2 regions of the Pedobacter steynii genome follow, and region 1 is predicted to be linked to the other one. Evidence: riboswitches for the same ligand, from Rfam matches in the RefSeq annotation. Region 1 holds a riboswitch; the other holds the start of a gene.
The links. A riboswitch is a leader RNA that binds a small molecule or an ion and turns the genes downstream of it on or off. The one in region 1 is predicted to bind cobalamin.
Positions count from the first base shown of each region.

Region 2: another riboswitch for cobalamin. It lies ahead of metE (5-methyltetrahydropteroyltriglutamate--homocysteine S-methyltransferase); the one in region 1 lies ahead of BFS30_RS26295 (TonB-dependent receptor plug domain-containing protein).

Region 1 is NZ_CP017141.1:6,339,116-6,349,215, forward strand. Features, by position in the region: gene BFS30_RS26295 (TonB-dependent receptor plug domain-containing protein) at 1-1,723, opposite strand, end outside; cobalamin riboswitch at 1,821-2,027, opposite strand; gene BFS30_RS26300 (serine hydrolase) at 2,127-3,380, shown strand; gene BFS30_RS26305 (polyphosphate kinase 2 family protein) at 3,690-4,568, opposite strand; gene BFS30_RS26310 (LytR/AlgR family response regulator transcription factor) at 4,641-5,369, opposite strand; gene BFS30_RS26315 (tetratricopeptide repeat-containing sensor histidine kinase) at 5,362-7,302, opposite strand; gene BFS30_RS26320 (penicillin-binding protein 1A) at 7,846-10,100, shown strand, end outside.
Region 2 is NZ_CP017141.1:4,542,685-4,552,784, reverse strand. Features, by position in the region: gene metE (5-methyltetrahydropteroyltriglutamate--homocysteine S-methyltransferase) at 1-1,494, opposite strand, end outside; cobalamin riboswitch at 1,660-1,851, opposite strand; gene BFS30_RS18820 (HAMP domain-containing sensor histidine kinase) at 1,910-3,664, opposite strand; gene BFS30_RS18815 (sensor protein KdpD) at 3,746-4,873, opposite strand; gene BFS30_RS28130 (hypothetical protein) at 4,880-5,002, opposite strand; gene BFS30_RS18810 (porin) at 5,137-6,207, opposite strand; gene BFS30_RS18805 (K(+)-transporting ATPase subunit C) at 6,358-6,924, opposite strand; gene kdpB (potassium-transporting ATPase subunit KdpB) at 6,963-8,996, opposite strand; gene kdpA (potassium-transporting ATPase subunit KdpA) at 9,081-10,100, opposite strand, start outside.

The DNA of each region.
Region 1 (10,100 bases):
TCAGGGCCTGCTGATAAGTATAGTTGATACCTGCATTTAGGCTTAATTCCTTATTCAGCTGCCATGCCGATTGTACATTGACATCCAAACCTTTAATCTCCACCTGCCCCAGGTTTCTCATACTCCACATGGCTTGTGATGTTCCGGGAACCGCAACGATTTTATCTTTCACCTTATTAAAATAAGCATCTGTTTGTATAGAAAATTGCGTTAATGCCCTGTTTTCATATCCTTTTATATAAGTAAAGCCCAGATCGTATTGTTTGGTATATTCAGGTTTAAGTATAGTAAACTGATAAAAGGCATAATACAAATCATTAAATGTCGGCATCCGGAATATGCTCTTGTAAAAAGAACGAATCCTAAACTCTTTCTGATCAAATGGCTGCCAGGATATCATAATGGTTGGCGTAAGTTCATTCTTATTCCCCGCAGCAGGCCCACTTTTCACCTTATCGTAGGTCAAAGTACTTAGCAAATTCGCCTGGATATCCAGTCTGTCGAAGTGGACTTGCGTAGCCAATGCATTTAAAAAGGTATTCCTGATGGGGTAAGCAAAGCGATAGAGATTTGCATTCATATCATTAATCTGATAGTCTGTCGACCATACCACATCCCAAAAATGATTGATTTTTACTTTATTTGCCAATGACAGATACAATTCCTGCTGATGATATTTGTTGTTCAAAAGCCCTGTTGTCGTCACAATATCCGGGTTCAGATAGCGCAGATAATCATTGGAATATTTAGCGGAAGCCATCAGACTATACTTTCCTATAGTCTTTTCATAGGCTGATTGAGCAAAGAAATTACGATTCCACATCCGTTGGGAAAAATGCCATACATTGGCAACAATAGCTCCGGGCAAACCCTGATTATCATTGTAACCATACAACTTAACACTCCATTTGCTGCTATCCCGAAGGATTCCGTTCAGTCCCAGTTCCAGCCTCATTGCCTCCACATCCCCATCTGTTCTTACTCCTGTGGTATCCCATACCCCATTTGTCGAACGAAATTTATAACGTCCATTAGCCTTTTTAAACTCAGCGCTCAACGTACTATAAGTATGTTCCGAAATTTTATGCTGCCATAGTAATGAAGGATTAACCAGACCAAAAGAACCTGTTCTGATTACACCCTTAAACCGGTTATTTCTCCCCTCTTCAAAACTCGGCTGTCTCGCTTTCAGATATAAGGAACTTGCAGAAGCAAAACTTTTGGCAGATTGCAAAACATTGCTTTTCTGCCCGTTATACAATTCGATCTCTTCAATATTATCCAGGGAAAACTTCCCCAGGTCTACTTGTCCGTTCTGTGCATTTCCTAATTGTACTCCATCATAAAAAACCGCGGTATGATTGGTCCCCATACTACGTACATTGATGGTCTTCAGTCCACCAATACCTCCGTAGTCTTTCAGTTGTACTCCTGAAAAGAAGCGAACTGCGTCAGCAACAGAAAGACTGTTCAGTTTTTCCAGATCAGCACCAGAAAGAATCTGTAAAGGAGTAGAAGAAGTCTGACGCCGGGTAATCTTGATGGTCTTGATTTGTACTTCTTTCAGCTGGTTGATCTTTTCCAGCGAATCTTTTCTGGATCGCTTTAAAGAATCCGTTTGGGCAAACAAATTTAAAGGCATAGCCAACCCAAGCCAGCTGATGGCAAGAAAAGTAAAAAAACAAGGATTTATACCTTTAATGGTAAAATTGTTTCTTCTCATTTTTGTTGTGAGTTATTTACCCACAGCAAACAGTTCGATCAAGGAAATGAAATACAAAAAACAAGCACTCACTCCAAGCTTCAATCCCCGAAAGCTATGAAATATTACACCTACTGGCAGGTCTTCTGACTTACTCCCGGATATCCTGCCTTCCCAATCTATACCGGAACATTTCCGGATCGGACAAGTGGCTTCGATTTGAATACCGTTATGGAGCTTACAGCTGCGGGACAGTTACGGAATCACACCGTATTCCCTTTTAATCCCGATGAAACCACCGGGAACCAAAAGCGAGGCAAAGGTACTCAAATATCCAGCTAACAACAAACTTTATCAATTGATATACTATTTAGCTTTTCCTTACTATCTTAGGAATAATATTTTTATTAACAATAAGACAACGATGAAGACGAATATTCCAACCCTGCTCATCCTTATACTCAGCTTGAACACTATGGCACAACAGACTGATACTATACTTATTGAACAATTAATGCAAAAAAATCCGGAGCTCTTTTCCAATATCCTGAACCACCCACAAAAAAACCAGGTACAATTATTATATACCCAGGTAAACAGGAATAATAAAAACATACCCAGTTTTAAAACCTATAGCTATAACCTGGACAACCACCGGTACTTCTACCCTGCCAGTACGGTAAAACTGGCGGCTGTGATCTTTGCTCTGGAGAAAATCAATGAGCTGAAGTTAAGTGTAAAAGATCTCAGTTCAAAAAGTACAATGATCACCGATTCAGCTTATGCCGGCCAGACTAAGGTATTGAAAGACAGCAGCTCTGCAGATGGATTGCCTTCCGTAGCGCATTACATCAAAAAGATCCTGCTGACCAGCGACAATGATGCTTTTAACCGCCTCTTCGAATTTATTGGAAGGGCCGAAATCAACGCCAGGTTAAAAAAACATGGCTTTAACGACAGCAGAATCCTCAACAGACTAGCTATCGGTGATTCCGGCGAACCAGCTAAACATACCAATCCAATCCAGTTTTATCATCAGGACAAACTCATCTATTCCCAACCGGAACAATACGATCCCAAAGAATACCCTCTTCAGCTGACAAATACCATCATGGGTAAAGGTTATCTGGACAGCGCCGAGCGGCTCGTTAACAAACCTTTTAGCCTGGAGAACAAAAATGCGTTTAGCATCTCCGATCAACAGGCCATGATGAGGAAACTCATCAGCCCCGAAGCCTTTCCTGAACAGGAAAGGTTTAACCTGAGCCCCGAAGATTATAAGTTGATCTATACCCATATGAGTAAACTACCCACCGAAAGTATTTACCCTTCTTATAATGCCACAGAGTTCTGGCCAGCTTACGCTAAAATGCTATATTATGGACGAGAAAAGGATGCCGTCATTGAACCCAATATCCGGATATTTAATAAATACGGCGATTCTTATGGCTTCATCATTGATAACGCCTATATCGTAGATTTCAAAAACAAAGTAGAATTCTTTCTTACCGCAGTTGTACAATCCAATGATGATGGTATTTATAATGACAATAAATATGAATATGAGACCGTTTGCTATCCTTTCATGGGAAATATAGGACGCATCATCTATCAATATGAATTGGAAAGAAAACGAGATAAAATGCCTGACCTAAGCAAGTTCAGACTCGCTTACTAATTCGTCCATTAAAGGAAAAAGAAGCATTTTATTCAAAGGCTGAAATCTTCACCCTGAAGGGGGCAAATATTTCTATGCCTTTTCATAATACGCATCTTTTTTTTAAAAACCTACCGGTTACAGCGCTCACGCCATCATTTCCAGCTATTGGCTTAAACATGTGTATTCAACCATTCCATCCCATCCCGCAATTCAATCCCGCTATTCCACTTTGCTATTCAGCAAAAAGAAGTTTTCTGTGAGACGGCATAGAAATTCTTGCCCCCTTCAGGGCAAAAGGTTTCAGCCGTCGAATAGAATGCTTCTTTTTCATTCTTTAAGGAGCAGCTCCTTTATTTCGTCTAGTTTTTTTGCTTCCTCTTCTGCAAGAACAGGAAACTTAAGATCCAGCCGGTTAAAATGTTCTTCAAGAATCTGACTGATTGCCAGCCTGGCGTGCCATTTTTTATCTGCAGGAATGATATACCAGGGCGCCTGTTCTGTAGAAGTCTCTTCTATAGCCGTCTCATAAGCTTTCATATATTCATCCCATCTTCCACGTTCGGTAATATCCGAAGAAGAAAACTTCCAGTTTTTTGCAGGATCATTTATACGATCCAGAAAACGTGATTTTTGCTCTTCTTTAGAAACATTAAGAAAGATCTTAATGATGGTTATTCCATTTTCAGAGATGTGCTGCTCAAAACTACGGATGCTTTCGTATCTCTTTTTCCAGAATTTATCATCGATAAGTTTCAGGTCCTGATAACCCGGAATATTTTCATTCAGGACATATTCCGGATGAACTTTACAAACGAGTACATTTTCATAGTGTGAGCGGTTATGGATACCAATCCGGCCTCTTTCGGGAAGCGCCTTGTAATGACGCCATAAAAAATCATGTTCATATTCTTCAGATGTCGGCGCCTTAAAGCTGTATACCTGACAGCCCTGCGGGTTTAAGCCCGACATGACATGAGAAATCGCACTGTCCTTTCCCGCTGCATCCATAGCCTGAAAAAGAATAAGAATAGAATGAGAATTCGCTGCATATAATGTTTCCTGTAGCTTGCTCAATCTTTCCTTAACCTCATCCATCTCCTCTTTACCATCTTCCTTTTCCTGATCACCATTGTAACTGGTCTGATGATCTTTCAATAAAACTTTCTTTCCCGGAACGGCCAGGTATTTTTCGATCTCCTTTTTCATTCATTGATAGTTTACACGTACTTGTTTAAATATAATGATACGAGTGCACATTACAGCATTCGGATGCGATTTTCATCCCAGCTCCCTGAGCCGGTCCCGCAAATCCTTTCCTTTTCGAATAGAGATAGGAACCGTCATTCCATTACTTAAAATGATGGCATTGCTTTTTTTAAGGCTGACAATATGGTGAAGATTAATCAGATAAGACTGATGACACCTTAAGAAAATCTTATCCGGCAAAATGGCTTCATAATGTTTTAAAACTTTTGAGGTAACCACTTCTTTTCCATTTGATAAATAAAAAGTAGTGTAGCCGCCATCAGACTTACAGTAAATCAAATCTTTATAATCCACCAAAATGGTATAATTCTGGCCACTCAGGGTTATTTTACTGAAATCACCAGTAAAATTATTCACTGCTCCTTTTATCTGCAGGTTATTTAAAGCATTCCTTTTCGTTGCCTTTTCAATTGCCAGATAAAACTCATCTGCAATAATTGGTTTTAATAAATAATCAATTGCACCGGCCTTTAAAGCCCTGATGGCATATTCGTCAAAACTGGTAATAATGACCGCCACAAAATCAGGATCGTCGAATTTCTCCAGTAAATCAAGCCCTGTTTCGCCAGACAGTTGGATATCCAGTAAAATTAAATCCGGATTATGTCTGATAATTTCCTCATAGGCGTCCTTTATGTTATTACATTCCGCAACAACGTGGACATGCTCCAGTTTTTCCAGCAAAATGCGGCAAACACTGCAAATGTGGGGTTCATCATCTATTAAAATAACCTTAATCATAATCAGTTATAATTGGAATTGTCAACTTTACGACCAGCCCCTTCTGCCCATCGTCACGTGGATTCATCTCAAAGGAAGACCTGTTGCCGGTTTCCTTATTCAAAAGGGCCAGACGTTCTTTAATGATTTGGATCGAAAATGATTTTTTACCCTGCTTGTGAATCTGATGACTCAGGCCATGACCATTGTCCTTAACCTCACACACCAGATGCACACCCTGCAAAAATATTTTCAGCTCCAACAGACCTCTGTCAATCATGTTCTTAAAAGCATGTTCAATAGCATTTTCAATGATCGGCTGCAAAAGCATATTCGGTATCTTAATCTCCTCCATCACCAGGTCGTCGGCAACATCAAAGATGTACTCAAATTTGTTTGTAAACCGGATCTGTTGCAGCTCGATATAATTCCTGAGAATATTCAATTCGTCGTCCAGATAAATGTATTTATTTCTTGAATTTTCAAGTATCAGACGGTTTAACACCGCGTACTTATTCAGGTAAGAGATAGCCAGGTCATTCTTATGCTCATAGATCTCCTTTTGAATAGCGCTTAATGCATTTGCTATAAAATGAGGATTCATCTGGGCGAGTCGGAGACGTTGTTCCAGATCAATCGCCCTGTGTTTCTCTTTAAGCCTGAGCTGGCGATAATAAAAAAAGATACTGGTCGCTAATAGAATGAATATTGCGGAAAGGAGAACTGTTCTTTGCTTAATGACGGTCGACTTTAAGCTGTTTTCTGAAGCCAGTTTTTCTATTTTATCATTTTGTGCCTTTACCTGATAAATAACTTCAGCATTTTTAAGTGCCTTTGCTTTCTCACTATCGTAATTATTCCTCGCAAACTTCTGATAGGCCTTAATCAGGATATCCAGATCTGCATTCTTTTTTGTTTGTAAAGCAAAGGCTATTAAACCGGTAATGATCTTTTCTTTGCTGGTATAATCTGACACAGTTGCTTTAAAAAAGTAACTCTTGGCATGCTGATAATATTGATTTGCTTTTTTCAAGGAACCCAATTTAAGGTAGTTTAAAGCAAGTTCGGTTGCAACGTCATTATTAATGATCATTCTGGTACTATCCAAACCGGCAAAACTTTCCTCGGCAGTGTAGATCGCACTATCGATTTTATTCTGCCTTACGTAAATACGGCTTTGCAAACGGTTATATTCCATTTGCATGACCTCATTTATTTTTTTATTTGCTGACAGGTATGTTTTAGATCTTTTTAAATAAAAAAGAGCACTATCAATCTGGTTTGATTGTTCATATAAATTCGCAAGATTGTAATACACGGCCTTAAGAGTAGTCCCTTTTGTCTGTCCGCCGGATAGGTTCAGTTTTATTGATTTCAACAGAAGTCCCCGACTTTTCTTAAGATCTTTATCCAGTTCCAGAATATAAGCATAGTAACCGTAGATATTCGCTAACGTTACATTATAAACTCGTGTACTCTGTCCTGGCTGCTTAATTAAAGCTTCATATTCTGCCTTTTTAATATAATTGATGGCTCTCTCGCTGTCGCCAAGGCTGGCGTATAAAAGTGAAGCCCCCCTTAAAACATCAATATACTCCTTTCTTGCAGTATGGGGATAGTTTTTAAAATAATTGTAAGCGATATTATTACAGATCAAAGCCTGATCGAACTGACCCAATTCTGAGTAACAATCACACTTAAACAGATTGATATAAGCAATAGCGAGCGTATCAGCAGCATATCTTTTTTCTGCGTCTGATAAAATCTCCAATGTTTTCTTAGGATCGGAAATGTCAGTATTTTCGTTGGTTATTTTACTAAAAATTGCATTCAATTCTCCAGATAACCTATCCTTTAAGGGTTGATTTTCAATAACTTTATTAGTCTTTTGGCAAGAAAAAAATGCAAAACAAAAAGCTAAAACAGCAGCATACCTGTAAAAATATGTTTTCATTATAGGGTGATCTTTTATAACGCTAAAGCCGGATCAGAGACGATTGATTTTAAGAAAAACAACCATACCATTTCCGCTTTCAGCAGTAAGGTATACAAAGTGCATAAATTATTTATTAATTGTAGAAATCAAATTAAATTTCCGTTCCGGTTTCAGCAAAGGCCTATTCTTCCTGATGATCTAAATGGTTTATCGCAACCTTAAATCAGCATCATTCATTTACAGATTGAGGGTATGAATACAAACGTCATACCTATATAGAAATACAGATACGGACCAATAGGATAGAGAAATAGGGAAAAAATTTTTGTGTTCAGCTTCTCTCATCAAACCATTATGACAATAAAGATTACTGTTTAACTTTTAGACAGTTGCCCAAACCCTTTGCTACTGTTGTATAAAACAAGAAATCACGGCTTTGCTTCCTGTCGCGTTTAATTTAAATATAGAATAAAATTTAAGTAAATTAATTACGTTAATTTGTACTGCAAGTTTTAACACTATTTAACACTAACTGTTTTACGTTTTTTTGATCTTTATCTCATGTTTAAAGAAATTCGCAATAAGTATATCCGTTATTCAAGCATATTCCTGTTTTGCATTATTATCTTCTTTTGCGCATTGCAACTCAACTTTTTATGGTTATTTGGATACTCTCCATCCTATAAAGACATCAAATCACCTACCCTTAGTGTCGGCTCCGAGCTTTACACTTCAGACGGAAAACTAATTGGACGTTACTTTAAAGAAAACCGGACACCGGTAAGTTTCAATGAGATTGCGCCAAGTGTCATTAAAGCCTTAGTAGCGACTGAGGATGTCAGGTTTTACAGTCATATGGGAATTGACTTCCGTTCTTTACTTTCCAGCGGTCTCTCTACTGCTACCGGCGATAAACGTGGCGCGAGTACCATTACACAACAACTTGCCAAAAACCTTTACCGTACCAGATACAATAAATCGCAGGGTTTTATCAAACATATACCTGTTGTACGTACGATCATCTCTAAGCTAAAGGAATGGATGACCGCAGTAAAACTGGAATCCAATTATCCTAAAGATGACATCATCACGATGTACCTCAATACAGTATCATTTGGGAACAATGCCTATGGAATTAAAACTGCCGCCAGAGTATATTTTGATAAAGAAACCAATGAACTACAGGTACCGGAATCAGCAATGCTGGTCGGAATGCTGAAAGGTACGACCACTTATAATCCAATCAGAAACCCTGCGAAAGCACTGGAACGAAGAAACGTGGCGCTCGCTCAGATGAATAAATATAATTACATCAGCACTGAGGAGCTCAACACCTATAAAAACACTCCTATAAAACTCAAAGAAGGAAGCGTAGATGCGGGCAGTGATGGAGATTCTTACCTTAGAGCGGCTGTAGACAAATACCTGGAAAAATGGGCCGCTGATAACAATTATGATCTTTATGAAGATGGTTTAAAAATCTATACCACCATCGACTCCAAACTTCAGAAGTATGCAGAAGAGGCTGTGGCTGAACAGATGAAAACTATCCAGAGAAGGTTTTATAGTGTTTGGGGCAACGAAGATCCCTGGGAAGATTCTGAAAAGAAAAAGGTAGACTATCCGGATCGCGCCATGCGCAAACTACCGATCTATGCCTTGCTGGAAAAAAAATACAGCAACTCTCCTGACTCCGTAACTGCCTATTTCAATAAAAAGAAAAAAATGAAAATCTTCACCTGGAAAGGTGACCGTGATACCCTTTTCTCCACTATGGATTCGATCCGTTATTATGGTAAAATCATGAATACAGGAATGATGACCATGGATCCTTTCAGTGGTAAAATCAAAGTCTGGGTGGGTGGTATTGACCATAAATTCTTTAAATACGACCATGTTAACCAGAGCAAAAGACAGGCAGGCTCCACCTTTAAACCTTTCGCTTATCTTGCCGCATTGGAAGAAGGAATGAGTCCATGTGATAAATTCACAGATAAGCCGGTCAAAATCAAGTATCAGGAAAATGGTAAAACGGAATACTGGGAGCCTAAAAATGCAGATTGGAATTTTAGCTACAGGGAAATGTCCCTACGCTGGGCGATGGGTAAATCGGTAAACACGATTACCGCACAGGTAACAGAGGCTGTAGGAGCAGAAAATGTGGTAAAATGGGCACATGAATGTGGTATCGAAAGCCCCCTCAAAACCGTACCTTCAGTAAGTTTGGGGCCAAATGACGTTACCGTATTTGAAATGGTAAGAGCCTATAGTACCTTCCTTAATGAAGGCGTAAGAACGGAGCCGATTCTGGTTGAAAAGATCACAGATCAGGACAATAACCTCATTGAAGAATTTAAAGCAAAAACAAAAAGGGTACTTTCTGAAGAGATTGCCTGGCTGATGCTTTACATGCTCAGAGGTGGAATGGAGGAACCAGGTGGTACTTCCCAGGCGCTCTGGGAATGGGACCTTTGGAAAAACAATAACCAGATTGGTGGAAAAACAGGAACCTCATCTGATTATGTGGATGCCTGGTACATGGGGGTTACCAAAGACCTGGTTACGGGTGTCTGGGTAGGTTGTGACGAACGTACCGCACATTTCAAAAACGGAGAAACAGGCGAAGGTTCAAGAACAGCTTTACCTATTTTTGCTAAGTTCATGGAAAAAGTTTATCATGATCCCAGCACAGGATATACTTACGGTGCCTTCCCTAAATCAAAAGTTAAGATTACCAGAGAAATCAATTGTCCAAGTCCGAGGATTCGGGTAGACACCTCCAGTTCTGATAGTCTGGCAGTAGATTCCACAGGAGT
Region 2 (10,100 bases), 1.8 Mb from region 1:
CTCAAACTCTCCGTGAACCAAAACATCAATACCTGTTTCTTCCTGGAAAAGAATGGTTTCTTTCGTTTCTTTTTCAATCAGCGCATCGTATTCCTGCTGGCTCAATTCGCCTTTTTTGAATTTCGCCCTCCAGCTTCTCACTTCTGCAGTTTGCGGAAATGAACCGATGGTAGTAGTCGGGAATGATGGCAGTTTTAAGGCTTCTTTTTGGGAAACACTCCTTACCGAATAAGGCTGCAGACGTTGCTCATCTTTTTCTTCAATTCCGGCAACCCTTTGTTTTATCAATGGATTATGGATTAAAGCAGACGTTTTTCTGTTATTACTGGCCTGGTCATTGCTTTTCAGTTTTGCTTGTGCTGAAGCATCATTTTCAGCCAATTGTTTCAGGGTTACGACCTCTTCTACTTTTTGCTTCGCAAAAGACAACCATTGTTTGATTTCTGGCGTTAAAGTAGCTTCATTGGTTTCCAGGTCCAGGTCGCATGGCGAATGAATCAAAGAACAGGAAGGGCTAATGATCAAACGACCTGCACCGATCTGCTCTTTTGCCGTTTCTATTAATTGCAGGGAAGAACGGAAATCATTTTTCCAGATGTTTCTACCATCTACCACTCCTATCGAAAGTATCAGGTTGGCAGGTATAGCAGATAAAACAGGCTGTAATTGCTCCGGATTTCTAACCAGGTCAATATGTAAAGCATGTACAGGAAGAGAAACGGTCAGTTCAGTATTGTCTTTTAAGGCTTCAAAATAAGTGGTCAGTAAGGTCTTAAGTTTAGGAAACTGTTTTTTGATCTCTGCATATACGTATTTAAATGCGGCTTTATCTTTGTCTGTCAGGTCTAAAGAAAGAAAAGGTTCATCAAACTGTACCCATTCCACATGTTGCTCTTCCAGTTTTTTAAGGATGTCAATATATACCGGCAACAGATTTTTAATCAGGTCGATCCGCTCAAAACCCGCTTCTTTTTCTTTACCCAATAATAAATAAGATACCGGACCGATCAGGACAGGTTTAGTTTTAATATCCAGTCTTTTGCTCTCATTATATTCGTCCAGTAATTTGGTGGAGAACAGTTTAAATTGCTGGTCTTTGGTAAATTCCGGCACAATATAATGGTAATTGGTATCAAACCATTTGGTCATTTCCATGGCAGTAATGTCCAGACCTTCTTTCTGATAACCCCTGGCCATGGCAAAATAAAGATCCAGCTCGGTATTGGCCTTGTTCAGAATCACCTCATGGTAACGCTTGGGAATAGCTCCTACGGTTAGAGACAGGTCTAATACCTGATCATAAAATGAAAAGTCGTTGGAAGGAATCAGGTCGACTCCTTTCTCTTTTTGCAGTTCCCAGTTTTGCTGGCGAATGTTTTTCCCTACCTGTACCAGGTTTTGAAGGGTACTCTTACCTGCCCAAAATTGCTCGCAGGCCTTTTTGAGCTCTCTGTTACTACCTATACGCGGGTAGCCTAGATTGTTTGTTAGCATTGTCTTGCTTTTTAATTGATGAAAAGATCAGTTAAAAGCTCTTTGCTGGACTTCGCAATGCTGGCGGTAAGAAAAAAAGGAAAAATAAATGTATAGGCGCACGCATTCTACAGAATGTATGTATTGGATATACACCTACCTGACCCATGCTTCAGTTCGCGAAAGCATTGTCAATTCGGTAAAGGCAGGTCTCCTGACTTGTAACATTTTTACCATCCTTCCCATTCCTGTGTTGGAACAGTGGATATGCCTGGGTAAAAACTTGTTGTGTTACTTACAGTTGCGCGACAGCTCGTGATTTGCACACGATTCCCTATTAATCTACAGCTAAGTAAAACCTCTTCCGGTTGATGAAGAAATAAAGTAAAGAACTTATCAGGGCAAATGTAACGAAAAATCTCTCTCCTAGGATACTTTAAGGGGCAATAGGTAAAGAAAAGCAGAATTTACTGCCTTCACCCAGTGCGCTTTCCACCCAGATCTTTCCACTCTCAGCTTCGATAAAGTCTTTGGAAATGGCCAGCCCTAATCCGGATCCCGACTTGTTATTGCCATCTGTAGGAACCTGAAAATACTTATCAAACAGTCTCTTTTGATAGATCTCCTCTATTCCTTTTCCGAAGTCCCGTACAGAAAATTCAATCTCCTCTCCCTTTTCTATAATCTGGATCTGCACTTTTGATTTCTCAGAACTGTAACGAAGTGCATTAGACAGGAAGTTGACCAGTACCCATGCTGTTTTTTCTACGTCTACGTTTATCTTAGGCAGGTTATTCCTACTGATCAGCTCCAGTTCAATGTTTTTTTGCTCGGCCTGAAACCTGACCGAATCCATTGCATAGATCGCAATCTTGCGGGGATCAGATTTTACGAAATTCAACTGAAGGTTTCCTGTTTCAACCTGAGCAAGGTCCAGCAATTCACTGGTAATCTTTAACAATCTGCCGCAGTCTTCCCGGATGTGTTGTACCAATTCTTTTTGTTCCACATTCATCGCTCCCACCCGCTCATCATCCATCAGCTTTAAGCTCATTTTAATGGAAGAGATCGGTGTTTTTAATTCATGGGACACGGTAGCAATAAAATTGGTTTTCGCTTCGTCCAGCTCTTTGAACTGGGTGATATTTTTCAGGATATATACTTCTCCGGCAGCTTTTGCAGTTTGATTCATGGCCACATCACTCTGTCCCTCATAGTTCGGAACCGTAATTTCTCTTCTTTCCAGCTGGAAATAGGACTCTTTATTATCCGCATATATTTTCATGGCTTTATCGCTTTGCTGATCCTGAAGAATCCGGTTTAACAGGTCGTTCTTTTTCATCAGAGCTTCTGCATTCTGACCAACAACAGCCTCTCCGCTCAGGTTCAGCAACTCACCTGCCACCTTATTAAAAAAGAGGATTTCTTTCTTTTCATTCAATCCGATAATCGCATCCTGCATTTGTTCAATAATCGCTTCTATCCTTAATTTTTCAGACTGAATTTTAGAAAGATTGCTATTTTCCCATTTGTTGAGCTCCTGGGCCATGGTATTAAAGGAAATTGCAAGTTCAGAAAACTCGTCGGAGCCTTTAAATTCCAATCGTTGTTTATAGTTTTTGCGACTGATTTCACGGATCGCTTCAGAGAATTCCCTCAATGGATTGGCCACGAAACCAGGAAAATTTACAATAAAAGAAAATAGGATCAGAAAACAAATTGAAGCAGCAAAGATCACGTACATTGCGGCCTTTTCTATGGCTTTCTGTGCAGCATCGTTTTTACCCACAATCGCATCCATATTCAATTTGTCAATGAGCCGGAGTGCGGACCTCAATGTAGTCACTGCCCCCTGTTTTTCAACCAGGCTTACAGCAGGGCTTTTTATACTTTCATAAGCTTTACGCAAGGCTGCAACAGCTTCGCCCTCTCCTTTTTCCGTTACATTTTTTCCTTCCAGCTCCAGGTAATTTTCAAAGCTTTTCTTTGCGCTTTCCGAAAGTGGCAAAGGATGCTCATCCAATACTGCACGCATATTGCTGGTATAGTTCAGGGTTTCATAATTATCCTTCAGGATCACCTTAGAACTCAGCGAGATTTTATTCATGTAAAACAAAGAAATTGCTCCAAAGAAGATAACCACCACGAACAGGAATCCGAATCCGAGGCGGAGTTTGGTTTTGATTTTCATGACTTTATTTTTTTAATAGTTATTGTTATATTTTTATAGGGTCAGGCCCGTGTTTATATTTAAGACAAAATCAGCTGATGTTCAGGATAAAATGACCAGGTCCGTTTCTGTAGTAGAAATGTGTTTCAGCAGCTGGTTAAAAATAGCCGTTCGCATAATCACCTGAAAAAGGTTTAAATGTGGTTTTCCAATACATATCGTTGTAATTTCCTTTTCATCTGCTATCCTGGTAATCGTTCCGGTAATGTCGTCACTCTTCAGCTTAATCACTTCTGCACCCAGCTCGGTTGCCAGTTTAAAATTATTGATCAGATGCCGCTGCAAATCTAATTTAATTCTATCACCACTTTCCTTACTATTCTGCACATATAAAACAATCCAGGGAGAACGGTAATAAGAAGCCAGTCGTGCGGTTTTACGTATGACAATCTTTGCTGTTTTATTGTTCGTGGAAATACAGGCCATAAATCGCTCCTGACGCAATTTAATCTGCTTCGGAATTTCGATACTGATCTTTCTTTCCACATGATGCGCTACTTCCTTGAGGGCCATTTCCCGCAATTGCAGGATCTTTTCTGATTGAAAAAAGTTATCCAGGGCCCTGGAAATTTTACTCTCATCATAGATCTTTCCGGCTTTTAAGCGGTCGATCAGTTCATCGGCGGTTAAATCGATATTCACGATTTCATCAGCCAGTTCCAATATCTTATCCGGGATCCTTTCAGTAATGGGAATTCCGGTGATCTTTTCGATCTCTTCATTCATGCTTTCCAGGTGCTGAATATTGACGGCCGAGATCACACTGATCCCTGCCTCCAGAATATCCACTACGTCCTGCCAGCGTTTCTTATTTTTACTTCCCTCAATATTGGTATGCGCCAGCTCATCCACAATCACCACTTCCGGATGGATATTGATGATGCCCTGTACATCCATTTCTTCCAGTTCTTTTCCCTTGTAAAAGATCTTTCTTCTGGGAATTACCGGGACACCTGCCAACAAAGCATGGGTTTCTACCCGGTTATGTGTTTCGATATAGCCGATCTGCAGGTCTATTCCATTTTTTAAAAGCGCATGAGATTCCTGCAGCATCCGATAGGTTTTCCCTACCCCTGCACTCATGCCGATATATACCTTAAATTTCCCTCTTCTTGACCGTTTTACCAGGTCCAGGAAATCTTTTACAGAACCTGACTTATTCTCTTCCATTTCTGTTTACCATTTAAGAATCACATAGTCCTTACTCACCAAATACCACAATGCCATCAACAGCACAAAACCAACGCTTAATAAGGGGATAAGTTTAATTGTACGTGTATTATAGTTTCTCTTTTTCATGAGGATGATCATTACATTTTTTTATAGATACCTGCCATTCCGGGCTGCTCCTGACTGCGTTGTGATGCGATGATCCTGATCGCTTTCAGGCTCAGCACACCGGTCCGGAATGACAGGTAAATCTTTATTTATTTTTAGAACGATACTGCAATACTTGCCGTCATTGCCGCATTATAATTCACCAGACTTGGCTCACGGACAAAAATCTTATCCTTGCTATCGTAAACTTTACCTTCCAGTCTGACTACCGCATTCGGGAATGGTGCATAATCTACATTCAGCGAATATCCTGTTGTTTTAAATCCGTTAGCCGTTCCTGTCGCAATAAAAACACCGTTCTTATCCTGATAATGTTCTACCCTACCTGCCAGAGCCCAATTGCTATTGAAACGGTACTGGGCAATTGCCACCGGTGAAAACACTTCATTTTTTGAAGAACTTCCTTTTTCTTTCTGTTGCGTGCCGTAGTCAATTCCAAGGGTTACACCAAAATGATCGGTAACCTGGAAAATCCCGTATACGTTATGATAAAAACGACGGACACGAACAGAATCAGCTCCTTCAGTTCCTAAGAAATTACTATAGTTTACAGTAATCTTATCAGTAGGTTTCCAGGTTAGCTGTACTCCTCCTGCAGGCTGACTGTTGGCATTCTGACGATTGATGCGCTGCCATCCGTTCAGGTAAAGTGCTGTTGCCGTAAATTTACCATCATTGGTTCCGTAAGTGATTTTAGCTCCTGATTCGTAATATGGCGTATTTTCAGAAGAGATGTTACGGGTCAGAACCCAGCAATCTTTTGATACTGCGCTTTCAAAACCGATATGAGAAGAGAAAATCCCCGCATCAACCCAAAGGTTGGCTGTTTTAGAAAGTTTAATCCCGGCATTGGCTTCCAGTACATTTTTTAGAACTCCTGGTTCAGCCGCTAAATTGGCATTGGAATAAGTTCCGGCCATCAGTGCCACATTTGCCCTGATGTTTCCATTATCGTAGCTGCCTTTTATAAAACCAAGGTTTAAGTTCACTTCATTATGGCGGTTATGGGAATAGATAAATCCCGGTCTGTTGTTATCTGATGGTTTATTGAAATCGTATCCGTAATAAGTTTCCAGGTAACCTGTAACTTTAATCTTAGGTTCTTCCTGTCCGTAAGTGCATAGTGCAGTACCTAATACTGCTGATAATGTAAGTAGTTTCTTCATTTTAATTGCTGTTCTTTTTATCATTTTCCGAAGCGATCATCAGTTTTTCCTTTTTAACTGGCCTGATGATCGTTTTCTTTTCCCGTTTGGCTGCCTTTCCCATATCCGGCAAACGCTAAGGAATCGGCAGCACCATTCGGGCGGGGGGAATTATTTCTTTAATTCGTCAAGGGCAACATTGAGTTTCAGGACGTTTACTTTCGAAGGGCCAAATAAGCCAAACAAAGGACCTTCGGTATTTTTCACTACTACTTCAGCTACCAGTCTCTCGTCAAGTTTGCGGTATGCCGCTACCCTTTTGATCTGCATGATCGCTGCTGTTTCTGAAATGTCCGGATCCAGTCCGCTACCGGAAGCAGTCACCATATCCGCCGGGATATCGGATTTTTTAAGGTAAGGATGGTATTTCAAAAGGGTATCAATCCTTCCCGCTACATCTTTCAGGTAGTCAGGATTTGATGGTCCTTTATTAGAACCGCCTGAACCTGCAGCATTATAAGTTACCGCAGAAGGTCTGCCCCAGAAATATTCCGGTTTGGTAAAGGACTGACCAATCAAAGCATAACCTACTACTTTACCATTTTTTGTTACTTTTTCACCACTTCCTTCACCAGGACTAAATTTTCCAACATAGGCAATGGTTAATGGATAGATGACACATAACAGTACCATAAGTACTCCTGTTAATCTCAAAGATTGTATGATGTATTTTTTCATGATTATTTCTTTTATATTTCTTTCTATGGATCCGGCAATTAAGCCATCAGAGCAATCAGCATATCAATTAGTTTTATTCCGATAAATGGAGCAATCACCCCTCCTATTCCATAAATCAGCAGGTTTCTGCGTAACAAGGCGCTGGCACCAATTGGTTTATAGGACACCCCACGTAAAGCAACCGGGATCAACAATGGGATTACTAATGCGTTGAAAATCACTGCCGAAAGGATCGCTGTTTCCGGACTGTGCAGGTTCATGATGTTCAGACTGCGCAATGCCGGAATCGCCACAATAAACAAGGCAGGAACGATGGCAAAATACTTAGCCACGTCGTTGGCAATAGAAAAGGTAGTCAGCGTTCCCCTGGTGATCAGCAATTGTTTTCCGATCTCTACAATCTCAATCAGCTTGGTTGGGTCATTGTCCAGATCCACCATGTTACCGGCTTCTTTAGCGGCCTGAGTACCACTGTTCATCGCTACACCTACATCTGCCTGTGCAAGGGCCGGCGCATCATTCGTACCATCACCCATCATCGCAACCAGCTTACCCTGTGCCTGTTCTTCTTTGATGTAGTTCATTTTATCCTCAGGCTTAGCCTCTGCAATAAAATCATCCACACCTGCTTTCTGAGCGATAAACTTAGCAGTCAACGGATTATCTCCGGTTACCATCACTGTTTTCACACCCATTTTGCGTAAACGCTCAAAACGTTCGCTGATACCTGGTTTAATGATGTCCTGTAGCTCAATCACTCCCAGTGCTTTTTCATTTTCGGCAACTACGAGCGGCGTACCACCATTGCTGGCAATTCTTTTCACCTGCTCTTCGATGTCCATCGGAAAAGGATTTCCTGCAGTCAGCACAATGTTGCGGATGGAGTCAAAAGCGCCTTTTCTGATCCTTCTGCCATCTGCAGTATCTAAACCACTGGACCTGGTTTCTGCAGTGAACTTGATGAATTTAGATCCTTCAGGAGCAGTGGTCATCAGCTTATCATCCTGTGAGGCAGCCAATTCTATGATCGACTTCCCTTCAGGAGTTTCATCTGCCAGGGAGCTCAATACGCAGGCATCGGTAAAGCTTTTGATGATCATCCCTGCGGTAGGGTAAAAATTAGTTGCTTTACGGTTACCAATGGTGATCGTTCCTGTTTTATCCAGTAACAATACATCAATATCTCCGGCAGTTTCCACCGCTTTACCGGATTTGGTAATCACATTCGCCCTTAAAGCCCTGTCCATTCCCGCAATACCGATGGCGGAAAGTAAACCTCCGATGGTAGTTGGGATCAGGCAGACAAATAATGAGATGAATGCAGCAATTGTAATTGGTGTATTTGCATAATCTGCGAAGGGTTTTAAGGTGATACATACAATGATGAAGACCAGGGTAAAACCGGCAAGCAGGATCGTCAAAGCGATCTCATTTGGTGTTTTCTGACGGGAAGCCCCTTCCACCAAAGCGATCATTTTATCCAGGAAGCTTTCACCCGGCTGAGTAGTCACCTGAACTTTAATCTGATCTGAAAGTACTTTTGTACCTCCTGTTACTGAAGATTTATCACCACCGGATTCGCGGATCACCGGAGCAGATTCTCCGGTAATGGCCGATTCATCTATCGTTGCAATCCCTTCAATGATTTCTCCGTCTGTAGGAATGGTATCTCCGGTTTCACAGATAAACACATCTCCTTTTTTCAATTGATTGGAAGAGCGTACTTCGATCTTCCCATTGCTCAACACTATTTTTGCAGGTGTTTCTTCCCGGGTTTTGCGCAGGCTGTCTGCCTGTGCTTTACCTCTTGCCTCGGCAATTGCTTCCGCGAAGTTGGCGAACAATACTGTGAGCAACAGGACGATAAACACAATGAGGTTATATCCGAAGGAACCCTGACTGCTGTTACTTAAAGAGTAAATCGTAACGAACAACATCACAAATGTTCCGATCTCTACAGTAAACATGACCGGATTGCGAACCATCAAACGCGGATCAAGTTTGATAAATGATTGCTTTAATGCAGTATTTACTAAAGCGGGTTCAAATAATATATTAGATTTATTTTTCATGTCTTTTGATTCTAATGATTTTGCATCTTTTGATACTTTGCAGCGATTGCTGTGTTGTTTCTTTTGATGCAGCGCTTCATTCCGTTATTTAATCAGGGTAAAATATTCAGCTACCGGACCCAGGGTCAATGCAGGGAAAAACGCAAGTGCCGCAATGATCACTATGACTACGAAAGTCATCATCCCAAAGGTTAATGTATCTGTTTTCAGGGTTCCTGCTGATTCCGGAATGTATTTTTTCGAAGCCAGTAATCCGGCAATGGCTACAGGGCCGATAATCGGAAGGAAACGTCCGAGGATCAATACAAAGCCTGTCACTACGTTCCAGAAGATGTTATTGTCCCCAAGTCCTTCAAAACCGGAACCGTTGTTCGCAGCTGCTGAAGTATTTTCATATAACATTTCAGAGAAGCCATGGAAACCCGGGTTATTTAACCAGCTGGCCGGTTTAACCGCCCAGTTTGCATCTGGAAAATAAGTAATCGTATAAGCAGCCAATGCCGTTCCTACCAGAATAATGAAGGGATGTAGCAAGGCGATGATAGAAGCAATCTTCACTTCTCTGGCCTCTACTTTATGTCCGAGGAATTCCGGTGTCCGGCCAACCATCAGTCCGGAAATGAAAACTGCAATGATAATAAAGATAAAGTAGTTCAGAATCCCTACCCCACAACCTCCATAGAAGCAGTTCATCATCATGGCAATCAATTGATACATTCCGGTTAACGGCATTGCGCTATCGTGCATCGAGTTGATGGAACCTGTAGAAATAATTGTGGTGACGGTACTCCAGTACGCTGTGGCCGTAGGTCCAAATCTAACCTCTTTACCTTCCATAGCACCCGTTAACTGGGAAACACCCATTTTTGCAATTGCAGGACTTCCTCCGGTTTCACTGATGACTGTAGGAACCAATAACAACATCATACCTAAGGTCATGATCCCAAAGATCACCCAGGCCATTTTCTTCCTGCGGATAAAATATCCGAAGGCAAAGATCATCGCCACAGGAATGATCACCTGGGAAATGGCTTCTGTCATATTGGTCAGGTAGTTTGGATTTTCTATTGGATGCGTACTGTTCACACCAAACCAGCCACCACC